4 regions of the Inquilinus sp. YAF38 genome follow, and region 4 is predicted to be linked to each of the others. Evidence: predicted binding sites of a transcription regulator. Region 4 holds the regulator's gene; each other region holds the start of a gene.
The links. The regulator LexA, encoded in region 4, represses DNA repair genes until DNA is damaged. The targets are predictions, from matches to a motif close to ATGTTCTANTTTGGTTC.
Positions count from the first base shown of each region.

Region 1: a site for LexA is predicted at 1,359-1,375, ahead of dinB (DNA polymerase IV). Genes of this name have one in related genera too.
Region 2: a site for LexA is predicted at 2,073-2,089, ahead of recA (recombinase RecA). Genes of this name have one in related genera too.
Region 3: a site for LexA is predicted at 2,758-2,774, ahead of uvrA (excinuclease ABC subunit UvrA). Genes of this name have one in related genera too.

Region 1 covers NZ_JBFRCU010000059.1:9,288-13,932, reverse strand. The annotation lists gene AB4Z01_RS23380 (GntR family transcriptional regulator) at 1-627, shown strand, start outside; gene AB4Z01_RS23375 (hypothetical protein) at 643-1,251, opposite strand; gene dinB (DNA polymerase IV) at 1,401-2,660, shown strand; gene AB4Z01_RS23365 (hypothetical protein) at 2,664-2,996, opposite strand; gene AB4Z01_RS23360 (M10 family metallopeptidase C-terminal domain-containing protein) at 3,619-4,645, shown strand, end outside.
Region 2 covers NZ_JBFRCU010000046.1:1,137-5,781, forward strand. The annotation lists gene gltX (glutamate--tRNA ligase) at 1-850, opposite strand, end outside; gene recA (recombinase RecA) at 946-2,022, opposite strand; gene AB4Z01_RS20360 (AraC family transcriptional regulator) at 2,191-3,057, shown strand; gene AB4Z01_RS20365 (hypothetical protein) at 3,117-3,872, opposite strand; gene dksA (RNA polymerase-binding protein DksA) at 4,043-4,462, opposite strand.
Region 3 covers NZ_JBFRCU010000091.1:208-4,671, reverse strand. The annotation lists gene uvrA (excinuclease ABC subunit UvrA) at 1-2,599, opposite strand, end outside; gene AB4Z01_RS29390 (EndoU domain-containing protein) at 2,857-3,393, shown strand; gene AB4Z01_RS29385 (hypothetical protein) at 3,403-3,762, shown strand; gene ssb (single-stranded DNA-binding protein) at 3,849-4,409, shown strand.
Region 4 covers NZ_JBFRCU010000035.1:34,224-38,868, reverse strand. The annotation lists gene AB4Z01_RS17375 (molybdopterin molybdotransferase MoeA) at 1-1,032, shown strand, start outside; gene lexA (transcriptional repressor LexA) at 1,163-1,891, shown strand; gene AB4Z01_RS17365 (LacI family DNA-binding transcriptional regulator) at 1,928-2,995, shown strand; gene AB4Z01_RS17360 (TetR/AcrR family transcriptional regulator) at 3,060-3,689, opposite strand; gene AB4Z01_RS17355 (NIPSNAP family protein) at 3,776-4,489, shown strand.

The sequences.
Region 1 (4,645 bases), on a different contig from region 4:
ATCGTCGAGCACCGGCTGCCGCCACGCACCAAGCTGTCGGAAGACGAGATCGGCACCGCCTTCGGCGTCAGCCGGACCATCGTCCGCTCCGCCCTGCAGGCGCTGGCGCATCAGCATATGGTGGTGATCGAGAAGAACCGCGGCGCCTTCGTCGCGGCACCCACGGTGGAGGAGGCGCGCGAGGTGTTCGAGGCGCGGCGCACGCTGGAGGCGGCGATCGCCCGCCGCGCCGCCGAGCGGACCGTGCCGTCCGACATCGAGCGGCTGCAGCGGCACCTGGCCGAGGAGGCGGAGGCGCTGCGCCGGGCCGATCGGCCGCGTGCCATACAGCTGTCCGGCCTGTTCCACCTCGGCATCGCCGAGATCGCCCGGCAGCGTGTGATGGAGCGGTTCCTGCGCGAGCTGGTGTCGCGCGCCTCGCTGGTCATCGCCCTGTACGGCCGCAGCGGCGCCTCGGCCTGCGGCAACACCGAGCATGAAGCGATCCTGCACGCCCTGGCGCGGCGCGACGCCGACCGCGCCGGTGCCGCCATGCTGGCCCATCTGACCCATATCGAGCAGGACCTCGACCTGGCCCCGGCCGAAGCCGGGCCGGTCGACCTGGCCACGGTGCTCAGGCCGCGCTGAGGAGAGGCGACCGCCTCACTCCAGCGAGATCATCGCGGCGCGCCGGCTGGTGACCTGATCCCGCGCCTTCGCCTCGGCGGCTGCTTTGGCGCGCCGGTGCTCCCGGTGCATTTCGAGCAGGTCGGCGATCCAGCCGCCCGGGCGGAAGGCCTCCACCGCCATCGGATGCCAGTCGTCGTAGGCGGCGCCCGCCCGATTCACCATCGACACGCCGAACACCGTCTCGCCGGCTGACGACAGATGGGCCTCGCCATGGTTGTCGCCGCGCGGGTCGGGATGCAGCGACCGCTCCTTGAAGGTGATGCCGTAGCGCCGGCCCCGATAGGCGAAGTCGACGGCGAAGTCCTTCATGTGGTCGGCGACCATGGCGAGCTCGGTGAAGTCCGGCGGGACCGGCTTGCCGTGGCATGACCAGGCGGCGAAGCGGCGGACGTCCCAGACCAGCGCACACAGCGCCTCGCCGATGCCACTGCTTTCCATGAAATGCTGTGCTTCGGCGACCTTGGCCCGGTCGGCCGCGGTGCAGGCGAGACAGGTCTCGCGCTCCTCCCGCTCGAGCTCACCGGCTTTCTGCCGGAACTCGTCGACCAGGGACCGCCACTTCTCCAGATGAGCGTTTCCCATCGCAGCCCTCCTCCTTGGCTACATCCCGAGGATGGTGCGCCATTTCCACAGGAATGCAAGGGGTTGGGTGCTGATCGTGATGCCGGCGGCTTGACATTTCGATCGGATTGTTCTCTATATGTTCCTGACAGCCGCCGCGGAGTCGACAGGTGACGGTTGGGACCGAAACGACAGCCACCATCCTCCATGCGGATCTGGACGCCTTCTACGCGTCGGTCGAGCAGCTGCTGGACCCGGCGCTGCGCGGCAGGCCGATCGCGGTCGGCGGCGGGGTGGTGCTGGCCGCCTCCTACGAGGCCAAGGCTTTCGGCGTGCGCGGCGGCATGCCGGGACGCCGGGCGCGCGAGCTGTGCCCGGGCCTGATCTTCGTCGCCGGTCATTTCCGGGAATATCAGCGGCTGGGCGACGCCGCCATCAAGGTGCTGGGCGACTTCACGCCGCTGGTCGAGCGGATCTCGATCGACGAGGCCTTCGCCGATGTCGCCGGCTGCACCCATCTGTTCGGCCCGCCGGACGAGATCGCGCGGATGATCCGGCGGCGGGTGCGGGCGGAGCTGGGCCTGCCGATCTCGATCGGCGTGGCCCGCACCAAGCACCTGGCCAAGATCGCCTCGCAGGTGGCCAAGCCGGACGGGCTGGTGGTCGTTGATCCCGAGGTCGAGCTGGCGTTCCTGCACGATTTGCCGGTCGAGCTGATGTGGGGCGTCGGCCCAGTGACGCGGGCACGGCTGGCGGAAAGCGGCGTGCACACCATCGGCCAGCTGGCGGAAATGCCGGGATGGTCGCTGGAGCGGCTGCTGGGCCGCGCCGCCGGGGAGAAGCTGTCGGCGCTGGCCTGGAACCGCGATCCGCGGGCGATCGAGACACGGCGGCGGTCGCATTCGGCCGGGGCGCAATCCGCGCTTGGCCGGAAACCAGCCGAGGAGCGGGTGTTCGTGCCGGCGCTGCGCCATCTGGCGGACCGGGTCGCCACCCGGCTGCGGGCCAAGTCGCGGCCCGGCCGGACGGTGACGGTCCGCGTCCGCTTCGCCGATCTGCGCTCGGTCACGCGCGCCGTGACGCTCGACGCGCCGGTCTCGGCGACCACGATCCTGGCCGAGATCGCCGAGGAGCTGGTGCGCGGCATCCTGGCGCAGCATCCAGAGGAGAAAAGCATCTCGCTGCTGGCGATCTCGGTGTCGCATCTCGGGGACCGGCCGCAGTTGCAACTGGAGCTGCCGCTCGGGCTCGCCGATGAGCGGCGCCGGCCCGGCTCCCGGACAGGCATGGCGCGCGGGCAGGCCGACCGGGCGATCGACGCGATCCGCGCACGGTTCGGTTGGCAGGCGGTCGGATATGGCTCGGTCGCGCTGGGGCCGTCCCGATCCGTCCCCGACGCGTTCCGCGAGCTCGCCGAAAAGGACCTCTGACCGCTACGGCGACGCGAGCCGGCTCGCCTCGGCGGCGAGCGGGTGGTTGGCGTAGGTCCGGGCGAAGTCGCGCCAGGCCTCGGCCGTGCCGGTGCGGCGGGCGGTGTCGAAGGCGGCATAGATCGCGGCGTCCGGGTCGTTGGCCAGCGGCCGCTCGTCCGGCGCGGGCCGCTGCTGCAGCCGGCGCCACGCCTCATCCGCCAGCGCCGTCCCCGGATGCCGCGCGATGAATCGGATCAGCGCCGCATTCGAGCCGTCGGCGACCGCCCCGCGAAACTCCTGGGCGAGCACCGCCGCGTCGTCCGGCGGCCGCGCCATGCCGGCCTGCGCCACCATCCTCTCCTCCTCCCGAAGCTCCGGGGCGCCGCCGTCCCGGGGAACGAAGGCTCCCTGCGCCCAGCACGGCAACGCCGCAGACAGCACGGACAATGCGAGACAAGCGGAGGGCCAGATCTGGACATTCATCGGTCACGGCTCCTTCCCGGGCACGCAGAGATGCCTGGCACCGCGCAAGGCCGGCAGGGCGACAACGACCTTTTCTCTCGGGAATATGGCGAATCCATGAGGTAATCCAAACATTCAGTATTCAGGAATTGAGTCACTACTCCTGTCCTGTCAGCGCGCCAATTTAATCATACAATTCCGACTAGGGTACTGGCGCAAGATTGACACAATAGCGGATTTTATGTATAATTCATTAGATAGGAAAAGACCGTTTGTCTTGGGACAGCTTGCGATGCAGTAGGATCGGCGGGGATAAATCTTACGCACCAGGGCGGGATTGCAACATCTTCACGACACAATCTCCTGACATGCTCCAACTGGGCTGAAGCGCGCGAGTGAACGACGCGTTCGGACCCTGAACGATCGTGCCTTCTACCAATCAATAATAAACAACAAGAAGTTGCGGATCTTCACTCAAAGGTTGCGGATCTTCACCACGTAGGGGAGACCCGGTATGAAATCGTCAAACATCCTTGAATACGACGCCTTGTCGTCCGACGGCGATCTTCTCGCCGATCCGATGGCATGGTCGTCGATGCGCCAATCGTCGAACGACCTCCTGTACCACAATACATTCGCCGATGCGTCCCGCCTGGACGCAGTCCTGGCCCATGGCGGCGCGCTCGCGGACTCCATTCGCGCGGCGATTGGCGACCGGTCCGACGGATTCGTGGTCCACAACACCTCGACTTCGTCGAGTGCCGGCTCCGGCGCGCCGAAGCCGGAGGAGAACGGCTCGGCCGACGCCGCCGTGGCCGTGGCCGCGTCCGGCAACCAGTTGATCGACGGCATCCTGGCCGGCGTCCGCTGGTCGGACGGCTCCATCACCTACAGCGACCCGGATGCGGTGAGCGACTATCAGGCCGGCCATCCGGAGGCGTTCACCAATTTCCACCAGATGACGGCGCAGCAGATGATCGCCGTCCACTTCGCGCTAAACGCCGATATCTTCACCCAGCCCGGCGGTGCCTATGGCTTCGCGGCCGAAGGGTTCACCAATCTCACCATCAGCTATGCCGGCAGCGGTTCGGGGGCCGGCACCATCCGCGTCGCCAACACCAGCGATCCCGGCACGGCCTACGCCTATTACCCGAACAACGGGGTCTATGGCGGTGATGCCTTCTTCGGGCCGAGCGGCGACGCGCCGGTCGCCGGCAACTACGACTGGCACACCGTGATCCATGAGCTCGGCCACGCGCTGGGCCTGAAGCACGGTCAGGAAACCGGCGTCTACGGAGCCCTGCCGGCCGACCATGATTCGCTCGAATTCTCGGTGATGACGTACCGCACCTTCATCGGCGACGACACCAGCGGCTACAATTACGAGACCTGGGGCGCCCCCCAGACCTTCATGATGCTGGACATCGCCGCGCTGCAATACATGTACGGCGCGGACTTCACCACCAACAGCACCGATACGGTCTATAGCTGGAGCCCGACCACCGGCACCACCTTCGTCAACGGTGGTATCGCCATCGCGC
Region 2 (4,645 bases), on a different contig from region 4:
CGATCGGGTCGGAGGTACCGAGCTTGGCCAGCAGGCTGGTCACCGCCAGCGGCTCGATCCCCTGTTCCCTTAAGCTGCGCAGCGACAGGCTGCCCAGGCGCTTGGACAGGCCGTGGCCCTCGGCGTCGGCGATCAGCGAGAGATGGGCATAGGCCGGCGGCGCGGCGCCCAGCGCCTCGGCCAGCTGGATGTGCATGGCGGTGTTGGCGACATGGTCCTCGCCGCGCACCACCAGGGTGACGCCCATGTCGATGTCGTCGACCACCGACCCGATGTGATAGAGCGCCCGCCCGTCCTCGCGCACCAGCACCGGGTCGGAGATGTCGCGGCCGTTGAAATGGACCCGGCCGCGGACCTTGTCGTCCCATTCGACCGGCGCGTCGGCCATCCTGAAACGCCAATGCGGGCGGTGCCCTTCCGCCTCGAGCCGAGCCCGGTCGGCATCGGTCAGGGCCAGCGCGGCGCGGTCGTAGAGCGGCGGCAGGCCGCGGGCCAGCAGGCTCTTGCGCTTGAGCTCCAGCTCCTCCGCCGATTCGTAGCAGGGATAGAGCCGGCCGGCCGCCTTCAGCCGGTCCTGCGCCGCCCGGTATCGGTCGGTGCGGTCGGACTGGCGGGCGAAGCCGTCCCAGCCGAGGCCGAGCCAGCGCAGATCCTGCTCGATCGCCGCGGCGAATTCGGCGCTGCCCCGCTCGGTGTCGGTGTCGTCGAGCCGCAGCAGGAAGTGCCCGCCCGTGGCGCGGGCGGCGAGCCAGCAGACCAGGGCGGTGCGGACGTTGCCGACATGCAGCAGGCCGGTCGGGCTCGGGGCGAAGCGGGTGACGATCGGGGCGGAGGTCGGCAGGTCGGTCATGGGCGGGGAGATAGCACGATCCGGCCGGGAACGGAAAAGGCCCGGAACCCCGGGCCTTTCCATCGCGGACTGCAGGGATCAGGCGTCGGCGGCGATCACTCCTCGCCGCTGCCGCCATCCTCCGACCCGCCGGAGGTCATCATGCGGTCGGAGACCAGCCCGGCATTGCCCCGGATCTTGGCCTCGACCGACTTCGCCATCTCCGGGTTGTCGCGCAGGAAGACCTTGGCGTTCTCGCGGCCCTGGCCGATGCGCTGGCCGTCATAGGAGAACCAGGCACCCGACTTCTCCACCACCCCGGCCTGGACGCCAAGGTCCAGCAGCTCGCCGGTCTTCGAGATGCCTTCGCCATACATGATGTCGAATTCGACGGCGCGGAACGGCGGCGCCATCTTGTTCTTCACCACCTTCACCCGGGTCTGGTTGCCGGTGACGGTCTCGCGGTCCTTGATCGCGCCGATGCGGCGGATATCGAGCCGGATCGAGGAGTAGAACTTCAGCGCGTTGCCGCCCGTCGTCGTCTCCGGATTGCCGAACATTACGCCGATCTTCAGCCGGATCTGGTTGATGAAGATGACCAGGGAGTTGGACTTCGAGATCGAGCCGGTGAGCTTGCGCATCGCCTGGCTCATCAGCCGGGCCTGCAGGCCGGGCTGGCTGTCGCCCATCTCGCCCTCGAGCTCGGCCCGCGGCACCAGCGCCGCCACCGAATCGATGACGATCACGTCGATCGCGCCGGAGCGGACCAGCGTGTCGGTGATCTCCAGCGCCTGTTCGCCGGCATCGGGCTGCGAGATCAGCAGCTCGTCGATGTTGACCCCCAGCTTGCGGGCATAGGTCGGGTCCAGCGCATGCTCGGCGTCGATATAGGCGCAGGTGCCGCCGGCCTTCTGCGCCTCGGCCACGGCATGCAGCGCCAGCGTGGTCTTGCCCGAGCTTTCCGGCCCGTAGATCTCGATGATCCGGCCCTTCGGCAGGCCGCCGATGCCGAGCGCGATGTCGAGGCCCAGCGACCCGGTCGAGATCACCTCCGCATCGACCTGGGGCCGCGCCCCGAGCTTCATCACCGACCCCTTGCCGAAGGCGCGTTCGATCTGGGTCAGGGCGGCTTCCAGCGCCTTGGTCTTGTCCATCGGGGCTCTTTCCACAACGCGGAGAGTCGGGGTCGACATCACCAGTCCCTTCCAGTTGCATGGCGCCATACGCCGCGTCAATGCAGCTCTTGTACACGTTTTGTTCGCACCAAGCAAGAGCCGGAGCGAGAGGCGCCTTTCGCGGCCGCGGCTTCGCAAGCAGGATCAATCCGCTTCGGGCTAACAAGAGCCCGGGAGAACGAACCGATGCCGAAGGACGCCACCCTCGACCGCCACCTCGCCCGCATCCAGCGGGTGATCGACCACATCGCCGCCCATCTCGACGACCCGGTCGACCTGGACCGGCTGGCGGAGGTGGCCTGCTTCTCGCCCTACCACTTCCACCGGGCCTACCGGTACCTGCTGGGCGAGACGGTGGCGGATACGGTGCGCCGGCTGCGCCTGCACCGCGCCGCCGGCACCCTGCTGGAGAGCGAGACGGCGGTGGCCCGCATCGCCCGACGGGCGGGGTACGGCAGCACCGCCGCCTTCAGCCGCGCCTTCGCCGGCCGCTACGGCCGCCCGCCGGGGGCCTATCGCGGCACGCGCCGGTCGTTCCCCTTCGACTCACCTGAAGGAGAGACAGCCATGCCCGACGTGACCTACCGCACCCTGGCGCCGATTCGCGTCGCCGCCATCCGCCACACCGGCCCCTATATGGAGGTCGGCCGCAGCTTCGACATCCTGATGTCCTGGGCCCGCGCCCGCCAGCTGCTGCGCCCGGGCGCCCGCAGCCTGGGCATCTATTACGACGACCCGGCGGCGACGCCGCCCGCCGTGCTCCGGTCCGACGCCTGCCTGGAGGTCCCGGAAGGTGTGACGGGCGAGGGTGAGGTCGTCCTTCGCACCGTCGCCGGCGGGCCGCACGCGGTGCTGCGCCACACCGGCCCCTATGCCGAGCTGGAGCGGTCCTATGCCTGGCTGTACCGGACCTGGCTGCCGACCAGCGGCGCCGATCCGGCGGAGGCGCCGATCTTCGAGGAGTATCTGAACGATCCGCGCAGCACGCCGGCCGCGGAGCTGGTCACCGACATCCACCTGCCGGTCCGGGCGATTCCGGACGGCCGCGGCTGACAACGCCAGAAGGCCGGATCAGACGATGATCCGGCCTTCCGCACTCATGCAATCGAACCTCAGAACGGGTAGACGTCGCCGGTCGGCAGCCGGTCCACCGCCAGCGGCAGCGTGGCGTTGGGCTTGCAGGTCACCGCCCGACGCCAGCTCGGCTCCGCGGCGGTGGCGTAGGAGCCTTCGGGATACGGGCCCGGGGCCTCCGCCGAGACCGGGTTCGGGCCGGTCGGCACGTTGACCACCTCGTAGGACGGCACGCGCTGCGGCTGCTCGCCGGCCGCCACCGGGACGGCGGCGAAGGGGATGTAGGTGTCATCCGACTGGTCCGCGACCGACGATCCCTTCGCGTGGCGGGCGGCGCGGCGGTCGCGCGCCGAGGACACCGGAGCCATGGCCACGACCGGCCCCTGGAATCGCGCCGCCGCGGCGGGCGGCACGGTGTAGGGCTGCCCCGGCGCGGCCGAGGCGGCCGGCACGGACGAGGCCGCCGGCACGGACGAGGCCGCCGGCACGAAAGCAGGAGCCACGACCGGCGTCAGCGCGACCGGCTGGCCCGGCGCCGCCGCTTCGGCCGGATAGCAGTTCGGCACCGGCAGGCACTGGAAGGTCGCCCCCTTGCGGCCCTCGACCACGTCCTCGACCTTGAACACGGCCAGGCGGTTGATCTGGGCGCATTGCGCGTTGGCGTAGATGGCGGCCTGGTCCGCACTGTTGATGAAACCCGCATAGTCGACGCGAGTCTCCTTCGGCGTCACCGGATCGATCCCGCAGCCCGAGACGGCGAGAACGGCGGCGAAAAGCGCTGCGCCACGAAGCATCGAATACCCTCGATCTGAAAGCCCCTCGCCGCCACCCTAACACGGACACGCAGCGAGGCGGAGACGAGAACGGCGCCTTCCATCAAAGATGGAATCACGCGGCGGCGAGGACACGCCTTTCGGCCGAGACCGCAGACGACAACGGCGCCTTTCGGCGCCGTAGGGATCGGTCAATCGTCGCGGTGGGTGCGTTCCAGCCGCTCGTGGCGCTCCTGCGCCTCGAGGCTGAGGGTCACGGTCGGCCGCGCCTCCAGCCGCTTGACGCCGATCGGCTCGCCCGTCTCCTCGCAGAAGCCGTAGGAGCCGTCCTCGATCCGCCGCATCGCGGAGTCGATCTTGGACAGGAGCTTGCGCTCGCGGTCGCGGATCCTGAGCTCGAGCGAACGGTCGGTCTCCGCGGAGGCCCGATCGGTCAGATCCGGCTCCTGGATGCCGCCATCCTGCAGGCTGCTCAGGGTCGCGTTGGATTCGGCGAGAAGGTCGGCCCGCCACTTCAGAAGCTTGCGCCGGAAATACTCCAGCATCATCGGATTCATGAAGTCTTCATCATCCGACGGCCGATAATCCGGGGGCAGAAGCATCGCTGTCATCGCAACAACCACTCACTGTCTGACGTGCCGGCCTTCGTCCGAGCCTGGGCGGCGCGGAGTATAGGGAGACGCCGGAACGGAAACAATCGAAACGATGCGCGGATCGTGTTTTATAACCCGCTGATTTTATTGGACTTTTAACGACCGCACAAGATCCGTCGCCCCCGGACGCCGCTTCGCCTC
Region 3 (4,464 bases), on a different contig from region 4:
CGTGGAAATGCAGGCCGGTGGTCGGCTCGTCCAGGATGTAGACGGTCTTGCCGGTGGCCCGCCGCGACAGCTCCTTGGCCAGCTTCACCCGCTGCGCCTCGCCGCCTGACAGCGTGGTGGCCGCCTGGCCGATCTTGACGTAGTCCAGGCCGACGCGGTGCAGCGTCTCCATCTTGTCGCGGATCGAGGGCACGGCGCGGAAGAACTCCGCCCCTTCCTCGACCGTCATGTCCAGCACCTCGGCGATCGACTTGTCGCGGTACAGCACCTCCAGGGTCTCGCGGTTGTAGCGATGGCCCTTGCAGACGTCGCACTGGACATAGACGTCGGGCAGGAAGTGCATCTCGATCTTGATGACGCCGTCGCCCTGGCAGGCCTCGCAGCGGCCGCCCTTGACGTTGAACGAGAAGCGGCCGGGGCCGTAGCCGCGGGCCTTGGCCTCGGGCAGCCCGGCAAACCAGTCGCGGATCGGGGTGAAGGCGCCGGTATAGGTCGCCGGGTTCGACCGCGGGGTGCGGCCGATCGGCGACTGGTCGATGTCGATGATCTTGTCGAGGAACTGGATGCCCTCGATTGTGTCATGCGGCCCCGGATGCTCATGCGCGCCCATCAGCTGCCGGGCCAGCGACTTGTACAGGGTTTCGATCACCAGGGTCGACTTGCCGCCGCCGGACACGCCGGTGACGCAGGTGAAGGTGCCCAGCGGCACCTCCATGGTGACGTTCTTGAGGTTGTTGCCGCGGGCGCCGACTACCTTCAGCACCTGGCCCTTGTGGCCGGGGCGGCGGCTGGTCGGTACCTCGATCCGCTTGGCACCGGTCAGGTACTGCGCGGTGATGCTGTCGGGCGCCTTCAGCACCTCCTCGGGCGTGCCATGCGCCACCACCACGCCGCCATGCACGCCGGCGCCCGGGCCCATGTCGACCAGGTAGTCGGCGCTCCGAATCGCGTCCTCGTCATGCTCGACCACCAGCACGGTGTTGCCGAGGTCGCGCAGCCGCTTCAGCGTGCCCAGCAACCGCTCATTGTCGCGCTGGTGCAGCCCGATCGACGGCTCGTCGAGGACGTAGAGCACGCCGGTCAGGCCGGAACCGATCTGCGAGGCCAGGCGGATGCGCTGGCTCTCGCCGCCCGACAGCGAGCCGGAGCCGCGCGCGAGGGTGAGATAGGTGAGGCCGACAGCGCTGAGGAAGGTCAGCCGCTCGTTGATCTCCTTCAGGATGCGGTAGGCAATCTCCTGGTCCTTGGCCGATAGCGTGGCGTTCAGCGCCGCGAACCACTGTCCGGCCTCGGCGATCGACTTCTCCGCCACCTGGCTGACATGCAGCCCGTCGATCTTCACCGCCAGCGCCTCGGGCTTGAGGCGAGCGCCGCCGCAGGTCTCACAGGGCCGGGTGCCCTGGTACTTGCCCAGCTCTTCCCGGGTCCAGGCGCTGTCGGTCTCGCGGAACCGGCGCTCCATGTTCGGGATCAGCCCTTCGAACGGCTTCTCGGTCTTGTAGGTGCGCAGCCCGTCATCGTAGCGGAAGACGATCGAGTCCTTCCCGGAGCCGTACAGCACCGCGTTGCGCACCTGCTCCGGCAGGTCGCGCCAGGGCGTGGTGGTGCTGACGCCGTAATGGCTGGCGATCGCCTCCAGCGTCTGGTGGTAGTATTTCGAGGACGACCCCTCCCACGGCGCCACCGCGCCCTTGGCCAGGGTCCGGCTCTCGTCCGGCACCACCAGCTCCGGGTCGAACACCAGCTTGGCGCCCAGCCCGTCGCAGGCCGGGCAGGCGCCGTGCGGGCTGTTGAAGGAGAACAGCCGCGGCTCGATCTCCGGGATGGTGAAGCCGGAGACCGGGCAGGCGAATTTCGACGAGAACAGCGTGCGGTCGCCGCTGTCGGCGTTCTCGGCGATGGCCAGCCCCTCGGCCAGGCCCAGCGCAGTCTCGATCGAATCGGCCAGGCGGTTGCCTAGGTCGTCGCGCACCACCAGCCGGTCGACCACCACCTCGATGTCGTGCTTCAGCTTCTTGTTCAGCGCCGGCACGTCCTCGATTTCGTACAGGGTGCCGTCGACCTTGACGCGCTGGAAGCCGCGGGCCCGCAGCTCCTGCAGCTCCTTGCGGTATTCGCCCTTGCGGCCGCGCACGATCGGGGCCAGCAGGTACAGGCGGGTGCCGTCGCCCATCGCCATCACCCGGTCGACCATCTGGCTGACCGTCTGGCTCTCGATCGGCAGGCCGGTGGCCGGCGAATAGGGCACGCCGATGCGGGCGAACAGCAGCCGCATGTAGTCGTAGATCTCGGTCACCGTGCCGACGGTCGATCGCGGATTGCGGCTCGTCGTCTTCTGCTCGATCGAGATCGCCGGTGACAGGCCCTCGATCGAATCGACATCCGGCTTCTGCATCAGCTCGAGGAACTGGCGGGCATAGGCCGACAGGCTCTCGACATAGCGGCGCTGGCCCTCGGCATAGATGGTGTCGAAGGCGAGAGAGGACTTGCCCGAGCCGCTGAGGCCGGTGATCACGATCAGCTGGTCGCGCGGCAGATCGACGTCGACATTCTTGAGATTGTGCTCGCGCGCGCCGCGGACGCTGATGAACTTGTGCATCGCCAGGACTACTCTTGCGGGAAAGGCGTCCCCGGCTCCGGGCACGCCGACGTGCAATATGGGGCGGCTGAAGCCCGAAAGCGACTCCGGCCCGGCTGTCTGATCACTGCAGGGCCCGCGCCGAGCTCCGGCCCAGAGCGAGTCCGATGTCGGGACTCGAACATATCGGGAACGTTGCGGTCAAGCGGAAAGCAAGATAGGATGTCCGTCCAAAGCCTTCCAGGGGCGAAGCCCCGAGGCCTTCGGTGCGAGATTCCATGATCCGTCTGGTCGGCTTGATTGCACTTCTGCTGCTGCTGTCGTGGGCCGGCAACTCGATGGCCGCGACTCCCGACTGCAGTGATCCCGGCAAGCGGCTGTGGAGCCGCAGCGATCCACAGATCAATCTCAGCCACATCTTCTGCGGCGAGATCGGGCGCAATGGCGACCCCAAGGGATTCCACTCCCGTGCCGCCGGGCTGCCGACCGGCGCGGTCGACCGGGTGGAGGAAACCGCCCATCGCGGCAACGAGGTCTATGACGCCACCGTGATCTTCGGCAACGGCCGGCAGAAGCGGTCGACCTTCTATCCGGACGACTGCCCGGCCGAGGCGATCCTGCGCTCGGTGCTCTACGCCTGGCGCAACCAGACCGGCGCGCATCCGGCCTGGGGCGTGCTGGGTCCCTCGGCGCCGGATGGTGAGAGCCAGGGGGACGGTTATTGTCGCGACGACCGCGGCCGGCCCTTCGAGATCCGGATCGGCACGATCCAGCGTCGTGGCCAGGATGCGGTCAACACCGCGTTCCCGAACTGAGAGGCCGGGATGAAGGGCAAGCAGAGCCTGATCGAGGTCACCCGCGACGCCGAGGGGCGTCCCCGCATCGTGCCCGGCACCGCGGCGCCGATCCTGGCCGATTTCCTCGAGACCGACCTGCGCGGCGATGCCGCCTGGACGGCCAGGGTGGCCGAGCGCCTGAACGAGGCCGGGGAGGGGGGAGAGCCGATCACCGGCAACCTCTATGCGCTGGAGATCCGCGGCGCCCAGTCGGTGCTGCGCAACATCCACGACGCGAAGGTGCCGGCGCTGGTGCTGCCGACCCGGGATCTGGCGGCGGCGGTCGGCGCCTGGCTGGCGATGCTGCGCAAGCCCGGTCGCGCGGCTCGGTCGCGGCAGAAGGAATGAGTCTGGCGGGGGCTCAAACGTGATTGGAATCAGTGGACCATCCGTCTAGGGTCCGCCGCTAACACGTATGGAGTGAGGTCTGGATCATGGCTGGCAGCGTCAACAAGGTCATTCTCATCGGCAATCTTGGCCGCGATCCGGAGATCCGGGCTTTCCAGAATGGCGGGCGCGTAGCGAATTTCTCGATCGCGACGTCGGAGAACTGGAAGGACCGCACCACCGGCGAGCGCAAGGAGCGCACCGAATGGCACCGCGTCGCGGTGTTCAACGACGCGCTGGTCGGGGTGGTCGAGCGGTTCCTGAAGAAGGGCTCGAAGGTCTATATCGAAGGCCAGCTCGAGACCCGGAAATTCAACGACCAGAGCGGCGCCGAGCGCACCATCACCGAGGTGGTGCTGCGTCCGTTCCGCGGCGAGCTGACCATGCTCGACGGCCGTGAGGGCGGTGGCGGCGGTGGTGGCGGCGGCGGCTTCGAGGACGAGGGCGGCGCAGGCGGCGGCTACGGCGGTGGTGGTGGCGGCTATGGCGGCGGCCGGTCCTCCGGAGGCGGTTCGTCGGGCGGCGGCTCCGGTGGCGGCGGCTCTTCTGGCGGTGGCGGCGGCCGCGGCCCGATGGCGGACGATCTCGACGACGAGATCCCGTTCTGATCCTTCCGAAGGGGTAACTGCCCAGGAGGACCTTGACCTCTTGACCGATCTGGGA
Region 4 (4,645 bases):
CGGGCGGCCGATGTCGCGACCGTCCCGGCGACGCTGCGCCGGATCGGCGAGGTTCCGGCCGGCGGCCGCTTCGAAGGCACGGTCGGCCCGGGACAATGCGTCCGCATCTTCACCGGCGCGCCGCTGCCGGACGGCGCCGACGCCGTGGTGCTGCAGGAGGACACCGACGCCGATAGCGACCGGGTCACTGTGCGCGAGGGCGTCGCCGCCGGCCGCCATGTGCGCAAGGCCGGGCTGGATTTCCGCGCCAGCGACGTGCTGCTGCAGCCCGGCCGGCGCCTGACCGCGCGCGACATCGGCATTGCCGCCTCGGCCAACCATCCCTGGCTGCGCGTGCGGCGCCGGCCGCGCGTGGCGGTGCTGGCGACCGGCGACGAGATCGTGCTGCCGGGCGAGGCGCTGGGCCCGAGCCAGATTGTCAGCTCCAACAGCCATGCGCTGGCCGCCCTGATCCGCAGCTGCGGTGGCGAGCCGGTCGATCTCGGCATCGCCCGCGACAACGCCGAATCCCTGGCGACGCTGGCCGCCGGCGCCCATGGCGCCGACCTGGTCGTCACCACCGGCGGCGCCTCGGTCGGCGAGCACGACCTGATCCGCTCGGTGCTGGGCGAACGCGGCCTGGCGCTGGATTTCTGGAAGATCGCGATGCGGCCGGGCAAGCCGCTGATCTTCGGCCGGCTCGGCGACACGCCGCTGCTCGGCCTGCCCGGCAACCCGGTCTCGACCATGGTCTGCGGCTGGCTGTTCCTGCGCCCGGCGGTCTGGGCCCTGCAGGGGGCCGAGACGTCCGAAAATCGCGTTACTGCAGTGCTGGGCCGCGACCTGCCGGCCAATGACCGGCGCGAGGATTACCTGCGAGCCCGGATCGAGCGGACGGATTCCGGTTATGTCGCCACTCCGTTCCCGGCCCAGGACAGCTCGATGCTGTCCCTGCTGGCTGCGGCCGACGGGCTGGTGATCCGATCGCCCCATGCGCCGGCCGCGGCGCGCGGCGAGTCGGTCGAGGCCGTGCTGTTCGGCGACGGGATCTGACCCGGCGATCGTTACAAGGAAGTAAAGAACCAGGGGTGCCACAGTTAGGCGCTTGTGTTTTTGTTTTGTTCCTCCTAATGTTCTCTCCAGGGATTCGGCCGCGCCGCGGCCCCTGCCAACGGAGGATGCCTTGCTGACGCGAAAGCAACAGGAGTTGTTGTTGTTCGTTCACCGCCGTCTGGAGGCGGACGGCGTCAGTCCATCCTTCGACGAGATGAAGGATGCGCTGGCCCTGAAGTCGAAATCGGGCATCCATCGACTGATCACCGGGCTTGAGGAGCGTGGTTTTATTCGGCGGCTGCCGCATCGGGCCCGGGCGCTGGAGGTGCTTAAGCTGCCGGATTGCCTGAAGTCGGACGCGCCGGCCGGGTCGCCAGCCGAGGATGACAACGTTGTCCCCTTCCGGCCTGTGCGCTCCGACACCGCCCTGACCGGCCGCAAGCTGGAGCGGGCCGATCTCAGCAACCCGGAACTCGGCGTCCGTCTGCCGCTCTACGGCCGGATCGCCGCCGGCATGCCGATCGAGGCGCTGCGCGACCATTCCAACTACGCCGAAGTCCCGGCCTCGCTGCTCGGCCCTGGCGAGCACTACGCCCTGGAGGTCGCCGGCGACAGCATGGTCGAGGCCGGAATCCTGGACGGCGACACCGTGATCATCAAGCGCTGCGACGCGGCCGATCCCGGCGTCATTGTCGTCGCCCTGGTCGACGACAACGAGGTGACGCTGAAGCGGCTGCGCAAGAAGGGCGCGTCGATCGGGCTGGAGGCCGCCAATCCGGCCTATGAGACCCGCTACCTGCCCACCGACCGCGTCCGCATCCAGGGCCGCCTGATCGGGCTGCTGCGGACCTATTCTTAAGGCTCCAGCGCCCCTTCTCGGGCGGATCGTGACCGCGTGAGGCGCTCCAGCAGCAGCCGGCATCGGGCCGGCGGCGCCGAGCGGGTGACGGCGCAGCAGGTCGCGGAGGCGGCCGGCGTATCGATCTCGGCCGTCTCCCGCACCTTCACCAAGGATGCCAGCGTCTCGCCCCGGATGCGGGCCCGCGTCCTGGCGGCGGCGGAGGCGCTGGGCTACCGCCCCAACCAACTGGCGCGCAGCCTGATGACCGGTAGGACCGAGCTGGTCGGGCTGGTCTCGAGCCATTTCGCCAACCCCGCCTTCATGGATGTGTTCGACCTGTTCACGCGGGAGTTGCAGCGCCGCGGGCTGCGGCCGCTGATCGCCAACCTGTCGGAGGATGGCGGCGCCGATGCCGCCCTCGACATGATGCTGCAATACAGCGTCGACGCGGTGCTGATCGCCACCTCCGCGCCACCCGAGGGCTTCGCCGAATCCTGCGCCCGCGCCGGGCTACCGGTGGTGCATGTGTTCGGCCGGGCGGGGTCGCAGGTGGTGCCGGTGGTGACGGTCGACAATGTCGCCGGCGGCCGCCTGGTTGCCGAAGCCATGCTGGCGCGCGGCCTGCGGCAGCTGGCCTTCCTGGGCGGGGCCGGGATCGATTCGTCGTCGATCGACCGTGCCGCGGGTTTTTCGAGCGGGCTGGAAGCGGCGGGGCTGCAGCCGATGGCCGTGGAGTTCACCGGCAACTATTCGCATGAGCATGGCCGCCGCGGCATGCACGATTTGCTCGACCGGCACCGGCCGCAGGCGGTGTTCTGCGGCGACGACATCCTTGCGCTCGGCGCCCTCGACGCCTGCCGCGAGCGCGGCCTCGCCGTGCCGCAGGAGATCGGCATCGTCGGCTTCGACGACATGCCCCTCGCCGCCTGGTCCGGCTACCGCCTGACCACGGTCCGCCAGCCCATGGCCGAGATGGTGCGCCACGCCATCGACCAGATCGCCGCCCGCCTGGCCGATCCCCACCACCCGATCGAGGGCCGGCTGTTCGACATCGCGCTGGTGGAACGGGATACGCTCCCTCCGCCCCATCCCGTCATCCCCGCGGAAGCGGGGATCTCGTAGCGCCCTACCGGAAAGAGATTCCCGCTTTCGCGGGAATGACGATGAAAGGGGGGAAGTGGCCGCCTCAGGCTGTGTTGCGCCTCAATCCTTCCAAGCAGCGCTTCAACTGGCGGGCGCAGGCCTCCAGGGGCCCGGCGTCCTGCTGTGCCTTGGCCTGGGCCATCGCCCCGGAATAGGCGGCGACGATGAAGGCGGCGAGGTCGTCGGCATCGGCCTCGGCCAGCCGGCCGGCTGCCTGGTCGGCGCGCAGCCGTGCCGCGAGCGCCGCCCGCCAGGCCTCGAACACCGCCTGCATCGCCGTGCGGAACTCCGGATCGGCCAGGGACAGTTCCAGCACCAGGTTGTTCAGCGGGCAGCCGGAGACGGCGCCGCGCCGCCGCAGCCCGGCGGCAATCCGCTCGAACACGCCGGCGATGCCGTCGATGCCGTCCGGCGCCGTGCGGACCGGCTCGATCCAGGTCTCCTCCACCTCCCCTGCCACCCGGTCGTGGATGACGGCGAGGCCGAGCGCCTTCTTGGTCGGGAAATGATGGTACAGCGCCCCGCCGGTCACCCCGGCCTCGCGCATCAGCTCATGCATGCCGGTGGCCTGGTAGCCGCGGGATTGGAACGCCTCCGCCGCAACGTCCAGCAGGCGCCGGCGCATGCCTTCGGGGTCGTAGCTGCGCTTTCGCCTGATCTCGCTCTCGGTCATGCCCAACCGTAGCATATTGACTCAACCGGACAATCAGTCTGTTTTAGAACCGGACAGCCGGTCTGTTTCGGTAAAGGGAGGCGATCATGCAAAGCGGGACCTTCAGCCCGGTCGTGGAGTTGCGGCGCTACACGCTGCATCCGGGGCAGCGCGACGTGCTGATCACGCTGTTCGACCGCGAGTTCGTGGAGACGCAGGAGACGGTCGGGATCGACGTGATCGGCCAGTGCCGCGACCTCGATGCGCCAGACCATTTCGTCTGGCTGCGCGGCTTCCCGGGCCTCCGGTCGCGGACCGAGTCGCTGCGGGCCTTCTACGGCGGGCCGGCGTGGCAGGCGCACCGCAGCGCCGCCAATGCGACCATGATCGATTCGGACGACGTGCTGCTGCTGCGGCCAGCGCATCCGGACTCGGGCTTCCGGCTCGGCCCAGGCCGTCCTGCCGGGGGCAGCGATGGGATCATCACGGCCACAACCTGGCATCTTCAGCCGGAGGCCGAGGCCGGGTTCCCGGAGGTGTTCAAGACCGTCCTGGCCCCGATGCTCGGCGATGCCGGCACCCCGATCCTGGCGAGCTTCGTGAGCGAGCACGGCGAGAACGGCTTCCCAGCCCTGCCGGTGCGCGAGGACGCGCGGGTCTTCGTCTGGTTCTCCCGCTTCCCGGACCGGGCCGCCTATGAGCGCCATGCCGTCGTCCTCGCCAGCATGCCCGGCTTCGCCGAAGCCCTGCGACCGCATCTGGCCAGGCCGCCGGAAGTCGCGCTGCTATCGCCGACAACGCGCTCGCGGCTACGCGGCTGAAAATCGCACCAAGCTTACTAAGAGCGATTCACCGCAGTTTTAAATCGTCATCGCGAGGAGCGCAGCGACATGGCGATCCAGCGGCTGGATCTCTGGATGGCCACGCCCCTTTGGGGCTCGCCATGACGGTAGGGGCATACAGGTCTTTGTCAGCAC